Linked DNA regions of Pseudorhizobium banfieldiae. The protein of the gene in region 1 binds, or shares a complex with, the protein of each later gene. Links are inferred from orthologs where the notes say so. Each region holds a gene or a part of one and is shown on either strand. Other genes may lie near its edges.

The links. Proteins that work in one complex are often made in the same cells at the same time.
Region 2: the proteins of ccmB (region 1) and ccmE are in contact, whole or in part, in a solved structure (PDB 8CE8), measured with the Escherichia coli proteins. The link is inferred for Pseudorhizobium banfieldiae from one-to-one orthologs.

Annotation. Positions count from the first base shown.
Region 1 is NZ_FO082820.1:3,461,993-3,469,526, reverse strand. What follows is about bases 2,279-5,264. They hold ccmB (heme exporter protein CcmB), read right to left. Parts: upstream 4,109-5,264; coding sequence 3,449-4,108; downstream 2,279-3,448. Other genes in these bases: acnA (aconitate hydratase AcnA), read left to right, coding at 5,018-5,264; ccmA (heme ABC exporter ATP-binding protein CcmA), read right to left, coding at 4,105-4,752; NT26_RS16875 (heme ABC transporter permease), read right to left, coding at 2,646-3,404; ccmD (heme exporter protein CcmD), read right to left, coding at 2,471-2,644; NT26_RS16885 (DsbE family thiol:disulfide interchange protein), read right to left, coding at 2,279-2,474. Also shown: signal recognition particle-docking protein FtsY, read left to right, coding at 1-576; NT26_RS16895 (septation protein A), read left to right, coding at 630-1,277; NT26_RS16890 (DUF2585 domain-containing protein), read left to right, coding at 1,280-1,867; more of NT26_RS16885, read right to left, coding at 1,872-2,278; more of acnA, read left to right, coding at 5,265-7,534. UniProt on the Escherichia coli protein: Required for the export of heme to the periplasm for the biogenesis of c-type cytochromes.
Region 2 is NZ_FO082820.1:923,147-926,621, reverse strand. What follows is about bases 491-3,475. They hold ccmE (cytochrome c maturation protein CcmE), read right to left. Parts: upstream 2,219-3,475; coding sequence 1,763-2,218; downstream 491-1,762. Other genes in these bases: ccmI (c-type cytochrome biogenesis protein CcmI), read right to left, coding at 2,215-3,354; NT26_RS04475 (heme lyase CcmF/NrfE family subunit), read right to left, coding at 491-1,766. Also shown: more of NT26_RS04475, read right to left, coding at 1-490. UniProt on the Escherichia coli protein: Heme chaperone required for the biogenesis of c-type cytochromes. Transiently binds heme delivered by CcmC and transfers the heme to apo-cytochromes in a process facilitated by CcmF and CcmH.

The DNA of each region.
Region 1 (7,534 bases):
ACCACAACGATTGGCAAGCTCGCGGCGAAGCTCTCGGGATCGGGGCTGAAGGTCATGCTGGCCGCCGGAGATACGTTCCGTGCTGCCGCCATCGAGCAGTTAAAAATCTGGGCGGATCGCACCGGCTCGGAATTCATCGGCACCAGGCTTGGCGCCGATGCCGCCGGCCTTGCCTACGACGCCTTTGAACAGGCGCGGGCGAAGAAGTCAGACGTGCTGATCATCGACACAGCCGGGCGCCTGCAGAACAAGGCGGAGCTGATGGCGGAACTCGAAAAGATCGTCCGCGTGCTCAACAAGCTCGATCCGGACGCACCGCATACGGTCCTGCAGACGCTCGATGCTACCACCGGGCAGAATGCGCTGCAGCAGGTGGAGATCTTCCGCAATGTTGCCGGCGTCAGCGGCCTGATCATGACCAAGCTCGACGGGACGGCGCGGGGCGGTATCCTCGTGGGCATCGCGGCCAAGCATAAGCTGCCGGTCTATTTCATCGGCGTCGGAGAGGGCGTCGATGATCTGGAGCCTTTCGAGGCGGATGATTTCGCCAAGGCCATTGCCGGTCTGACGCATTGATGCCACAGAAACAGCGTTTCCAGCCGCAGAACCCATCAGCAGAAGTTGAATCGATGCAGATCGAAAGCGATACCAAGGCCACACCGGAAGAAAAGCATCATCCGATGCTGAAGTTCGCGCTCGAGATTGGACCGCTCTTGGTCTTCTTCTTCGGCAACATTCGCGGCGAATGGCTGGCGGAAACCTTCCCGGCCTTGGACGTCGTCGGCGGTCCGCTCCTGATTGCGACCGCGCTCTTCATGGTCGCGACGGTCATCTCGCTTATCGTCTCGAAGATCGTCTTCAAGCACCTGCCGGTCATGCCCTTCGTTTCCGGTGTCGTCGTCATGGTCTTCGGCTCGCTGTCCATCTGGCTGCAGGACGAGACCTTCATCAAGATGAAGCCGACGATCGTAAACACGCTCTTCGGCGTCGTCCTGCTCGGGGGGCTGCTGTTCGGCAAGGCACTGCTCGGCTACGTCTTCAACGCTGCCTTCAATCTCGACGAGATGGGCTGGAAGAAGCTGACCCTCCGCTGGGGGATCTTCTTCCTTTTCCTCGCAGTGCTCAACGAAGTCGTCTGGCGCAACTTCTCCGACGACTTCTGGGTCAACTTCAAGGTCTGGGGCACCATGCCGATCACGCTCGCCTTCACCTTCGCGCAGCTGCCGCTGATCATGCGCCACACCATCCCCGACGCCGTCGCGGAAGCCGAGAAGTGAGCGTGGCCGCTACTCCATCGTCGTGGTCACCGTGGTCGCGGCGGTGGTTGCTGGTGGCCGTCACGCTCTTCGTGCTTCAGCTCGTGGTTCTCTACGCCATGGGCCGCATCCCGATTTGCGAGTGCGGCTACGTCAAGCTCTGGGAAGGCGGGGTGAACTCTAGCGGCAATTCCCAGCACCTGTCGGACTGGTACACGCCGTCCCACATCATACACGGCTTCCTGTTCTACGGCCTCGCTTGGCTGCTGTTCCGCCGGGCGCCGCTGACGGCGCGGCTTTCGTTCGCGGTGCTGATCGAGGCGGCATGGGAGGTGCTGGAAAACACGCCGATGGTGATCGACCGCTACCGCACCGCCACCATGGCGCTCGGCTACAGCGGCGACAGCATCCTCAATTCGGCGATGGATACCGTCTTCATGACGATCGGCTTCCTGGCCGCTTCGCGTCTGCCAGTCTGGCTAACGGTTGCGATTGCCATCGGCTTCGAACTCCTGACCGGCTGGATCATTCGCGACAACCTGACTCTCAACGTGCTGATGCTGCTCTGGCCGCTCGATGCGGTGCGCGAGTGGCAGGCGGCGCTGGGCTGACATTTCAGGTTCCGGAGGCGGCTTTCTCGATGGCCGGCAGCAGTTCCTGCGTCAGGCTGCGTTCGTCAAACGGACCGACCTTCTTGTAGAGGATGGTCCCGTCCGTCCCGACAAGATAGCTTTCCGGAATGCCGTAGACACCCCAGTCGATGGCGGCCTTGCCGTTCGGATCGACGCCGATCGCATCATAGGGATTGCCGAGCTCGCCGAGGAAGCGCAGCGCGTTGTCGTTGCGGTCCTTGTAGTTGATGCCGACCACCGTCAGCCGTTCGTCCTTCGCCAATTCCTTCAAGAAAGGATGCTCCTGCCGGCAGGGGACACACCAGGAGGCGAAGACGTTAACGAGTGTCAGCTTGCCGTCGATCGCCGCATCCGTAAGCGCTGGCGTGTTCGAACCTTCGAGAGCCGGCAGGGCCAGTGATGGCGCCTTCTGGCCGATCAGCGCGGAGGGAATGGCGGAAATGTCGCGGCCGTTGACGTCCTGGTCGTAGAGCATCTTGCCCGCGACGAGGGCAAAGCCCGCGAAGACGGCCAGCGGTATGAGCGCCAAGAGATACCGGCCGATGCCGCGCCGGCGGGCGGGTGCTTTGTCGATCTCGCTGGTCATGCGGCGCCATCCTTGACGGGTGCAGAGGAGCGCCGCCGGATGCCGGAGGCTTCCAGTTCCGCAAGCTCCCGCTGTCGGGCACGCCCGTCCAGCCATATCCAACCGAGCATGAGCGCGATGATCAAGCCCGAGACGCCATAAGATACTGCGATGTAGAAATCGTGGCCCATCTCAGCTCTCCCGGCTCGCCATGCGCGCCGCCATGCGTCGTTGCGCCGTGATCCGGCGGCGCCAGATCTCGTTTCGCATCGCCATGAGGTGCAGCGTGAAGAAGAGGAAGGTAAAGGCGAACGCCATCACCAGCAGCGGGATCAGGAATTCCGGATCGATCGTCGGGCCATCCAGCCGCACGACGCTCGCCGGCTGGTGCAGCGTGTTCCACCACTCGACCGAGAACTTGATGACCGGGATATTCACGAAGCCGACGAGAATGAGCACGGCGCTGACCCGTGCGGCCTTCGACGGGTCGTCCATCGCCCGGTTCAGCGCAATCAGGCCGAGATACATCAGGAAAAGCACGAAGACCGAAGTCAGCCGCGCGTCCCAGACCCACCACGTGCCCCACATGGGCTTACCCCAGAGCGATCCGGTCGCGAGCGCGATCAGCGTGAAGGCTGCGCCGAGCGGGGCGGCGGCCTTGTGGCTGACATCGGCAAGCGGATGACGCCAGACCAGCGTGCCGATGGCCGAAAGCGCCATCACCGTGTAGCACATCATCGACAGCCATGCTGCCGGGACGTGCACGTACATGATGCGCACGGTCTCGCCCTGCTGGTAGTCGCCTTCGGTCGTGAAGCTGAGATAGAGGCCGACCGCGAAGAGGCCGGCGGTCAGACAGCCCAGCCAAGGCAGGATCCGCCCCGACAAATTCAGGAAGCGGGTCGGGTTGGCGAGGTCGCTGAACTTTGTGATGGCGAGGCTTTCGGTCATGGGTTCTTTCTAGGCAGAAACGGCGCTTTCGGGCTTGATCCTAGTCAATCGCTCGCGTTGCGCAAAGCAAGCGATGCACCGAGCGGGCCGATAACTGCGAAAAACATCGTGATCGCTAATAATATCAGGAATGGCGGCATAAACGGGGCAGGGTCCTGGACCGCCGCATAGGATGCACTGACGCCGAAGATCAGCACCGGTATGGCGAGCGGCAGAACGAGGATCGATACCAGCAGACCGCCCCTCGGCAGGCTTACCGCGACCGCGGCTCCCACGGCGCCGATAAAGGTGAGGGCAGGCGTGCCGACGAGTAAAGTCACGGCGACCGCGCCGATGGCGACTTCACTCATGTTCATGAACAGGCCGAGAAGCGGCGAGGCGATCACCAGCGGCAGGCTGTTGGCCAGCCAGTGGGCGAGGCACTTGACCAGCACGGTGAGCACCAGCGGGTGCTCCTGCATCAGGATCAGGTCGAGCGAGCCGTCGTCCCGCTCCGTCTGGAAGAGGCGGTCGAGCCCGAGCAGCGCCGCGAGGAGCGCCCCGATCCAGACAATGGCCGGGCCGATGCGGGAGAGCAGGTTGAGGTCGGGGCCAACCCCGAACGGAATGACCGCGACGACGGTCATGAAGAAGAGGACGCCGATCAGGGCGCCGCCGCCGGCACGCACGGACAGCTTCAGGTCGCGGAGCAGCAGGGACATCATGCCGCGAACTCCTCTGCCACACCGGCAAACCCCGTCATCCGCAGTTCCTGCATCCCCTCGATACCGAGCGGCTGGTGGGTTGCGGCGAGAAGAATGCCGCCACGGGCCAGGTGCTGGCGGATGAGATCGGCAAAGGTCGCCTCCGCCCTGGTGTCAAGGGCGGCAGTCGGTTCGTCGAGGATCCAGACCGGGCGGTAGGAGACGAGAAGCTTGGCGAAGGCCATGCGGCGCTGCTGTCCTGCGGAGAGATAGCCGAAGGGAAGATGAGCAATGCCGCCGAGGCCTACCTGTTCGGCGGCCTCGGCGACCGAAACGCCCTCGCCGCCGCCGAAATCCCCGCAGAATTCCTTCCAGAAGGCGAGGTTCTCCTGCACCGACAGCTCCGCCTTCATTGCATTGCGATGGCCGAGATAGTGGCAGGCTTCGCTGGCCCGAATCGCATCGTCTGTCGAGGAGGAGGACCATCTGACCTGACCGAACTCTGGGCGAAGCAGGCCCGCCACTACCCGCAGGAGCGTCGACTTGCCGGAGCCGTTCCTGCCGATGAGGATAAGTCCTTCACCTGCGCCGAGTTCGAAGGAAATGTCCGAAAAAAGCAGGTCTTCCCCGCGCCGGGCCGCAAGCTTTTCGGCTGTCAGCCGCATGGCAGGTCCTTCATTAGGATTCAAATTACCTGAGCAGAATTTTTGTATGCAATGAGCACAAAGCGGTCTGGAACCCTTCTTAGAAATTATCTATAAGCTTCGCAACCACGCCAGCGGCCGGCGTGATTATCATCTTGCGCCGAACCTGAAGACCTCAATCTTCTCGTGCGGACAGCGGAAATGGTCGCACCCGCATCCTGATGTGCATAAGTGCATAGGCGTCCGCACGCGCGTGTTGGCTCTCATATCAGCGGGGTTATTGTCCGTGGCTAAATCTCTCGACAGCTTCAATTGTCGCTCCGTCCTTACCGTGGGCGGCAAGGACTATGTCTACTACAGCCTGCCCAAGGCGGAAGCGAACGGTCTACCCGGCGTTTCGAAGCTCCCCTTCTCGATGAAGGTGCTGCTCGAAAACCTGCTGCGCCACGAGGACGGACGGTCCGTTACCAAGGAGCATATCCTTGCCGTCGCCGAATGGCTCAACAACAAGGGTACGGTGGAAAGCGAAATTGCCTATCGTCCCGCTCGCGTACTAATGCAGGACTTCACCGGTGTGCCGGCCGTGGTTGACCTCGCTGCGATGCGCGACGCCATGGTTTCGCTCGGCGGCGACCCGGAAAAGATCAACCCGCTGGTCCCGGTCGACCTCGTGATCGACCACTCCGTCATCGTCGACGAGTTCGGCACGCCGACCGCCTTCGCCCGCAACGTCGAACTTGAGTACGAGCGCAATGGCGAACGCTACCGCTTCCTGAAATGGGGGCAGCAGGCGTTCGAGAACTTCCGCGTGGTCCCTCCAGGCACCGGTATCTGTCACCAGGTCAACCTCGAGTATCTCGGCCAGACCGTCTGGACGAAGGATGAGGACGGCGAGACGATTGCCTATCCGGACACTTGCGTCGGCACCGACAGCCACACCACCATGATCAACGGCCTTGGCGTTCTCGGCTGGGGTGTTGGCGGCATCGAGGCGGAGGCGGCAATGCTTGGCCAGCCGGTCTCCATGCTCCTGCCGGAAGTCATCGGCTTCAAGCTCACCGGCAAGCTGAAGGAAGGCGTCACGGCGACCGACCTCGTGCTGACCGTGGTACAGATGCTGCGCAAGAAGGGCGTCGTCTCGAAGTTCGTCGAGTTCTTCGGACCGGGCATGGACAACATGCCGCTCGCCGACCGTGCGACCATCGGCAACATGGGCCCGGAATATGGCGCCACCTGCGGCTTCTTCCCGGTCGACGGCGAAACCATCAACTACCTTACCATGTCCGGCCGTACCCGCGAGCGGATCGCGCTGGTGGAAGCTTATTCCAAGGCTCAGGGCATGTGGCGCGAAGGCGATGGCTCCGAGCTCGTCTTCACCGATACGCTTGAACTGGACCTCGGCGACGTCGTGCCGTCCATGGCCGGCCCGAAGCGTCCGGAAGGCCGCATCGCGCTCGAGAACATCGCCTCCGGCTTCGCCTCTGCCCTTGAGGCAGACTACAAGAAGCCGGGCCAGCTCGACACGCGCTATGCGGTTGAGGGCGCGGACTTCGATCTCGGCCATGGCGACGTCGCGATTGCTGCGATCACGTCCTGCACCAACACGTCCAACCCCAGCGTGCTCATTGCCGCAGGCCTGCTGGCCCGTAATGCCGTTGCCAAGGGCCTGAAGACCAAGCCGTGGGTGAAGACTTCGCTGGCGCCTGGATCGCAGGTGGTCGGAGAATACCTTGCAAAGTCCGGTCTGCAGACGGATCTGGACAAGCTCGGCTTCAACCTCGTCGGCTTCGGTTGCACGACCTGCATAGGCAATTCCGGTCCGCTGCCGGCGCCGATCTCCAAGACGATCAACGACAAGGGCCTGATCGTATCGGGCGTTCTTTCCGGCAACCGCAACTTCGAAGGCCGCATCTCGCCGGATGTCCAGGCGAACTACCTGGCCTCGCCGCCGCTCGTCGTCGCCTATGCTTTGGCCGGCACGGTGCAAAAGGACCTGACGAAGGAGCCGATCGGTGAAGACCAGAACGGCAACCCTGTCTACCTGAAGGACATCTGGCCGACCTCGCACGAGATCCAGGAGTTCATCCTGAAGTACGTCACGCGCGAACTCTACGAGTCGAAGTATGCGGACGTGTTCAAGGGCGACGAGAACTGGCAGGCCGTTCAGGTGCCGCCGGGGCAGACTTACGCTTGGGACGACGACTCCACCTATGTCCAGAACCCGCCCTACTTCGTCGGCATGGGCAAGACGGGCACCGGCCTCAAGGACATCAAGGGCGCCCGTATCCTCGGTCTCCTTGGCGACAAGATCACCACCGACCACATCTCGCCGGCCGGTTCGATCAAGGCGGCCTCGCCGGCAGGTTCCTATCTCATGGAGCATGGCGTTGGCGTTGCCGACTTCAACCAGTACGGCACGCGCCGCGGCAACCATGAGGTGATGATGCGTGGCACCTTCGCCAACATCCGCCTTCGCAACCACATGCTCGGCCCGAACGGCAAGGAAGGTGGCTACACAATCCACTATCCGTCGAAGGAAGAGATGTCGATCTACGACGCGGCCATGAAGTACAAGGAAGAAGGTGTCCCGCTCGTCATCTTCGCCGGCGTCGAATACGGCAACGGTTCGTCCCGTGACTGGGCCGCGAAGGGTACCAATCTTCTCGGGGTCAAGGCTGTGATTGCGCAGTCGTTCGAGCGTATCCACCGCTCGAACCTGGTCGGTATGGGCGTCGTTCCGTTCGTCCTTGAGGAAGGCACCAGCTGGGCCAGCCTCAACCTCAAGGGCGACGAAACGGTGACG
Region 2 (3,475 bases), 2.5 Mb from region 1 along the record:
ACGATGCCGGCTTCCGTCGTCGGCATGCGCCTTGCGGTATAGAGCCGCTTCGACGACCACGTATCTGCCACCACCACGCCTCCTTGGCTGATGGTGAAGTGTCCCTGTTCCTCGGTATAGTTCGGACCAACCGCCTCGCGCATGCCGTCGAAGACGAGCGAGTAGCCGCCGGCTTCCGCCGCCATGCCCTGCTTCATCTCGACAACCGTTTCCGTCTCATATGTCGTCACCATGACGATGCCGAGGACGGTCACGCCGAGGCCGAAATGCGCCAGCGCCGTCCCGAAGGCCGACCGCGGCAGGCCGACCAGCCGACGCCAGGCGACGTTGAACGGCAGCTTGCCGAAGTTGGCGCGATACCAGAGGTCGGCCAGTGCACCGAACATCCCCCAGAAGGCGATGGCGAGGCCGAAGACAGCCATCACCGGGCCGCCGTTCTCGATGTAGTAGAGGGTCAGGCCTGCCACCAGCGCCAGTCCGGCGGCGACGTAGAGGCGCTGCAGTGCGGCGAGCAGGTCGCCCCGCTTCCAGGCGAGCATCGGCCCGAACGGAACGGCGATCAGCAGCGGGATCATCAGCAGCCCGAAGGTCATGTTGAAGAATGGCGCCCCGACCGAAATCTTCTCGCCGGTCAGCGTTTCCAGCACCAGCGGATAAAGCGTTCCGATCAGGACCGTCGCCGTTGCGACCGTCAGGATCAGGTTGTTGAGGACGAGCGAACCTTCGCGAGAGATCGGCGCGAAAAGGCCACCGGACTTCAGCATCGGTGCCCGCCAGGCGAAGAGCGCAAAGGCACCGCCAATGAACAGCATGAGGATTGCCAGGATGAAGATGCCGCGCGTGGGGTCCGTGGCAAAGGCGTGAACCGAGGTCAGCACACCCGAGCGGACAAGGAAGGTGCCGAGCAGCGACAGCGAGAAGGTCATGATCGCCAGCAGCACGGTCCAGATTTTCAGCGCCTCGCGTTTCTCCATCACCAGCGCCGAGTGCAGAAGCGCGGTGCCGGCGAGCCAGGGCATGAAGGAGGCGTTTTCGACCGGGTCCCAGAACCACCAGCCGCCCCAGCCGAGTTCGTAATAGGCCCAGTAGGAGCCCATCGCGATGCCGGCAGTCAGGAAGGTCCAAGCAGCCAGCGTCCACGGACGCACCCAGCGCGCCCAGGCCGCATCGATACGGCCCTCGATCAAGGCCGCGACCGCGAAGGAGAAGCAGACGGAAAAGCCTACATAGCCGAGATAGAGGAGCGGCGGATGCACCGCCAGTCCCGGGTCCTGGAGGATCGGGTTAAGGTCCTGGCCTTCGGCAGGCGCCGGACTGAGGCGGGCGAAAGGATTGGATGTCAGCAGGATGAACAGCGTGAAGGCGGTAGCGATCCAGCCCTGCACCGCCAGCACATTGGCATGCAGCGTGTCGGGGAGGTTGCGCCCGAAGAAGGCGACGAGGGCGCTGAAAAAGACCAGGATCAGCAGCCAGAGCAGCATCGAGCCTTCGTGGTTGCCCCAGACGCCGGAGAACTTGTAGACCAACGGCATCATCGAGTGGGAATTCTCCCAAACGTTCTTCACCGAAAAGTCGGAGGCCGCATAGGCCCAGGTCAGAGCCGAGAAGGAGAACAGCACCAGCAGGAACATCAGGATCGAACCGACCGGCGCCAGCGCCATCATCGCCGCATCGTTGCGGCGCGCGCCGATCAACGGCAGGATCGACACGATCAGCGCGGTGGCGAGCGCAAGGACGAGCGCATAATGTCCGACTTCGATGATCATTGCGTCGCCGCCTCCCCGCCGTGCTGCCAGACCCCCTGCTCCTTCAGGCGGTCGGCCACTTCCTTCGGCATGTAGTTCTCATCATGCTTGGCCAGCACAGAATCCGCAACGAAGGAGTGGGTCGCAGCGTCGAACGCGCCTTCGGTCACCACGCCCTGTCCCTCGCGGAACAGGTCGGGCAGGATGCCCGTATAGCTGACCGGCACCGTGTTCGAGCCGTCGGTTACCGAGAAGCTTACCGTAGAACCCGCACCACGCTTGACCGATCCCTCGGCCACCAGGCCGCCAAGGCGGATGCGCGTGCCCGGAGAAACCTCCGTGGTGGCGAGATCTGCCGGCATATAGAAATAGGCGACCGACTGGCTGAAGGCGAACATGACCAGGAGGACGGCGGCGAGGATGAAGCTCATGCCGCCGGCGATGATGGTGAGACGTTTCTGTTTGCGTGTCATTGCGTCGCTCCTTCGACGGCCAGGCCAACCTCGCGGGCAAGCGCAATCAGTTGCTGCCCCTCGCTGCCTTCCGCCGGGAATGTCTTCAAGCCGCTCTTAAGCGCTTCCTCGGCCTTTTCTTTGTCGCCGAGCACGGAATAGGACCGCACCAGCCGGAGCCAGCCTTCCAGGTTGTTCGGATCGTCCTGCAGGCGGGCCGCGAGGCTCTCCACCATGCCGCGGATCATGTTCTGGCGATCGCCTTCGGACATCTGGCCCGCCGCAGCCATGTCGTCCGCGGATGGCCCGTTCGTCGCTTCCGCCGCCTGCGGGGGCGTACCGCCGGTCGCCGCGATATGCTGCCGGATCAGGTCCATCCAAGGCGCGTCGGGCGGAGAAGCTTTGGCAATCGCCTCGAAGGCCGCGCGTGCCTCGTCGCGGCGGCCGGCCTGCTCCAGGCCGAGACCGACATAGAAGCGGGCGCGGGGATTGTCCGGCTGAAGGCGCAGGCTCTCCTCGAAGGCGAGGCGCGCATCCTCGGTGACGATGCCGTCATTGGCGGCAACGAGGGTCTCCCCCAGCCCGTCAAGCCGCTCCGGGCTGGTCCCAAGCAGCCGCATGGCATTGCGGAATGCGAGTTCCGCATCGCCCAGCCGCCTGGCCTTGAAGTAGATCGGCGCCAGCAGGTCCCAGCCCGCACCGTCCTTCGGGTTCTCGGCCAGGTGCCGTTCGGCCTTGGCGACCAGCAAGGCCATGTTCTGGCCGGGATTCTCAAGTCGGGCGGCAAGCGGCTGGTCCGGGAGCTGCGGATTGCCGAGCAACAGATAGAGGGACAGTCCCACGGCGGGGACGAGAAGGGTCACCGCTGCGCCTGTTGCGGTCAGGCCGGTACGGCCGGCGGGAGCTTCGCTCTGGCTCTCCGCCTCTCCGGCAGCCGACAACAGCCGGCGGCCGATCTCGGCCTTCGCATACTCGGCCTCTTCCGCGGAGATCAGGCCCTGCTCGCGATCGCGCTCGAGTTCGGCCATCTGATCTCTATAGACGGCGATCTCTCCGGCGCGATCGGGAATTTCGGATTTGGCGCCGCGCGCCAGCGTGACGAGCAGGACGGCCGCGACGGCGGCGGTCAGGACAGCGAGGATGATCCACAAGAACATAATGGTCCAAATACTGGAACCGGGCTGCCTTTCCAACGGCAAAGCCGGTCATGACACAGATTTGAGGCGTTTGGCCGCAAGTTGCTTGTGCCCCTGATGCACCCGTAGCGCGATTCCGGCC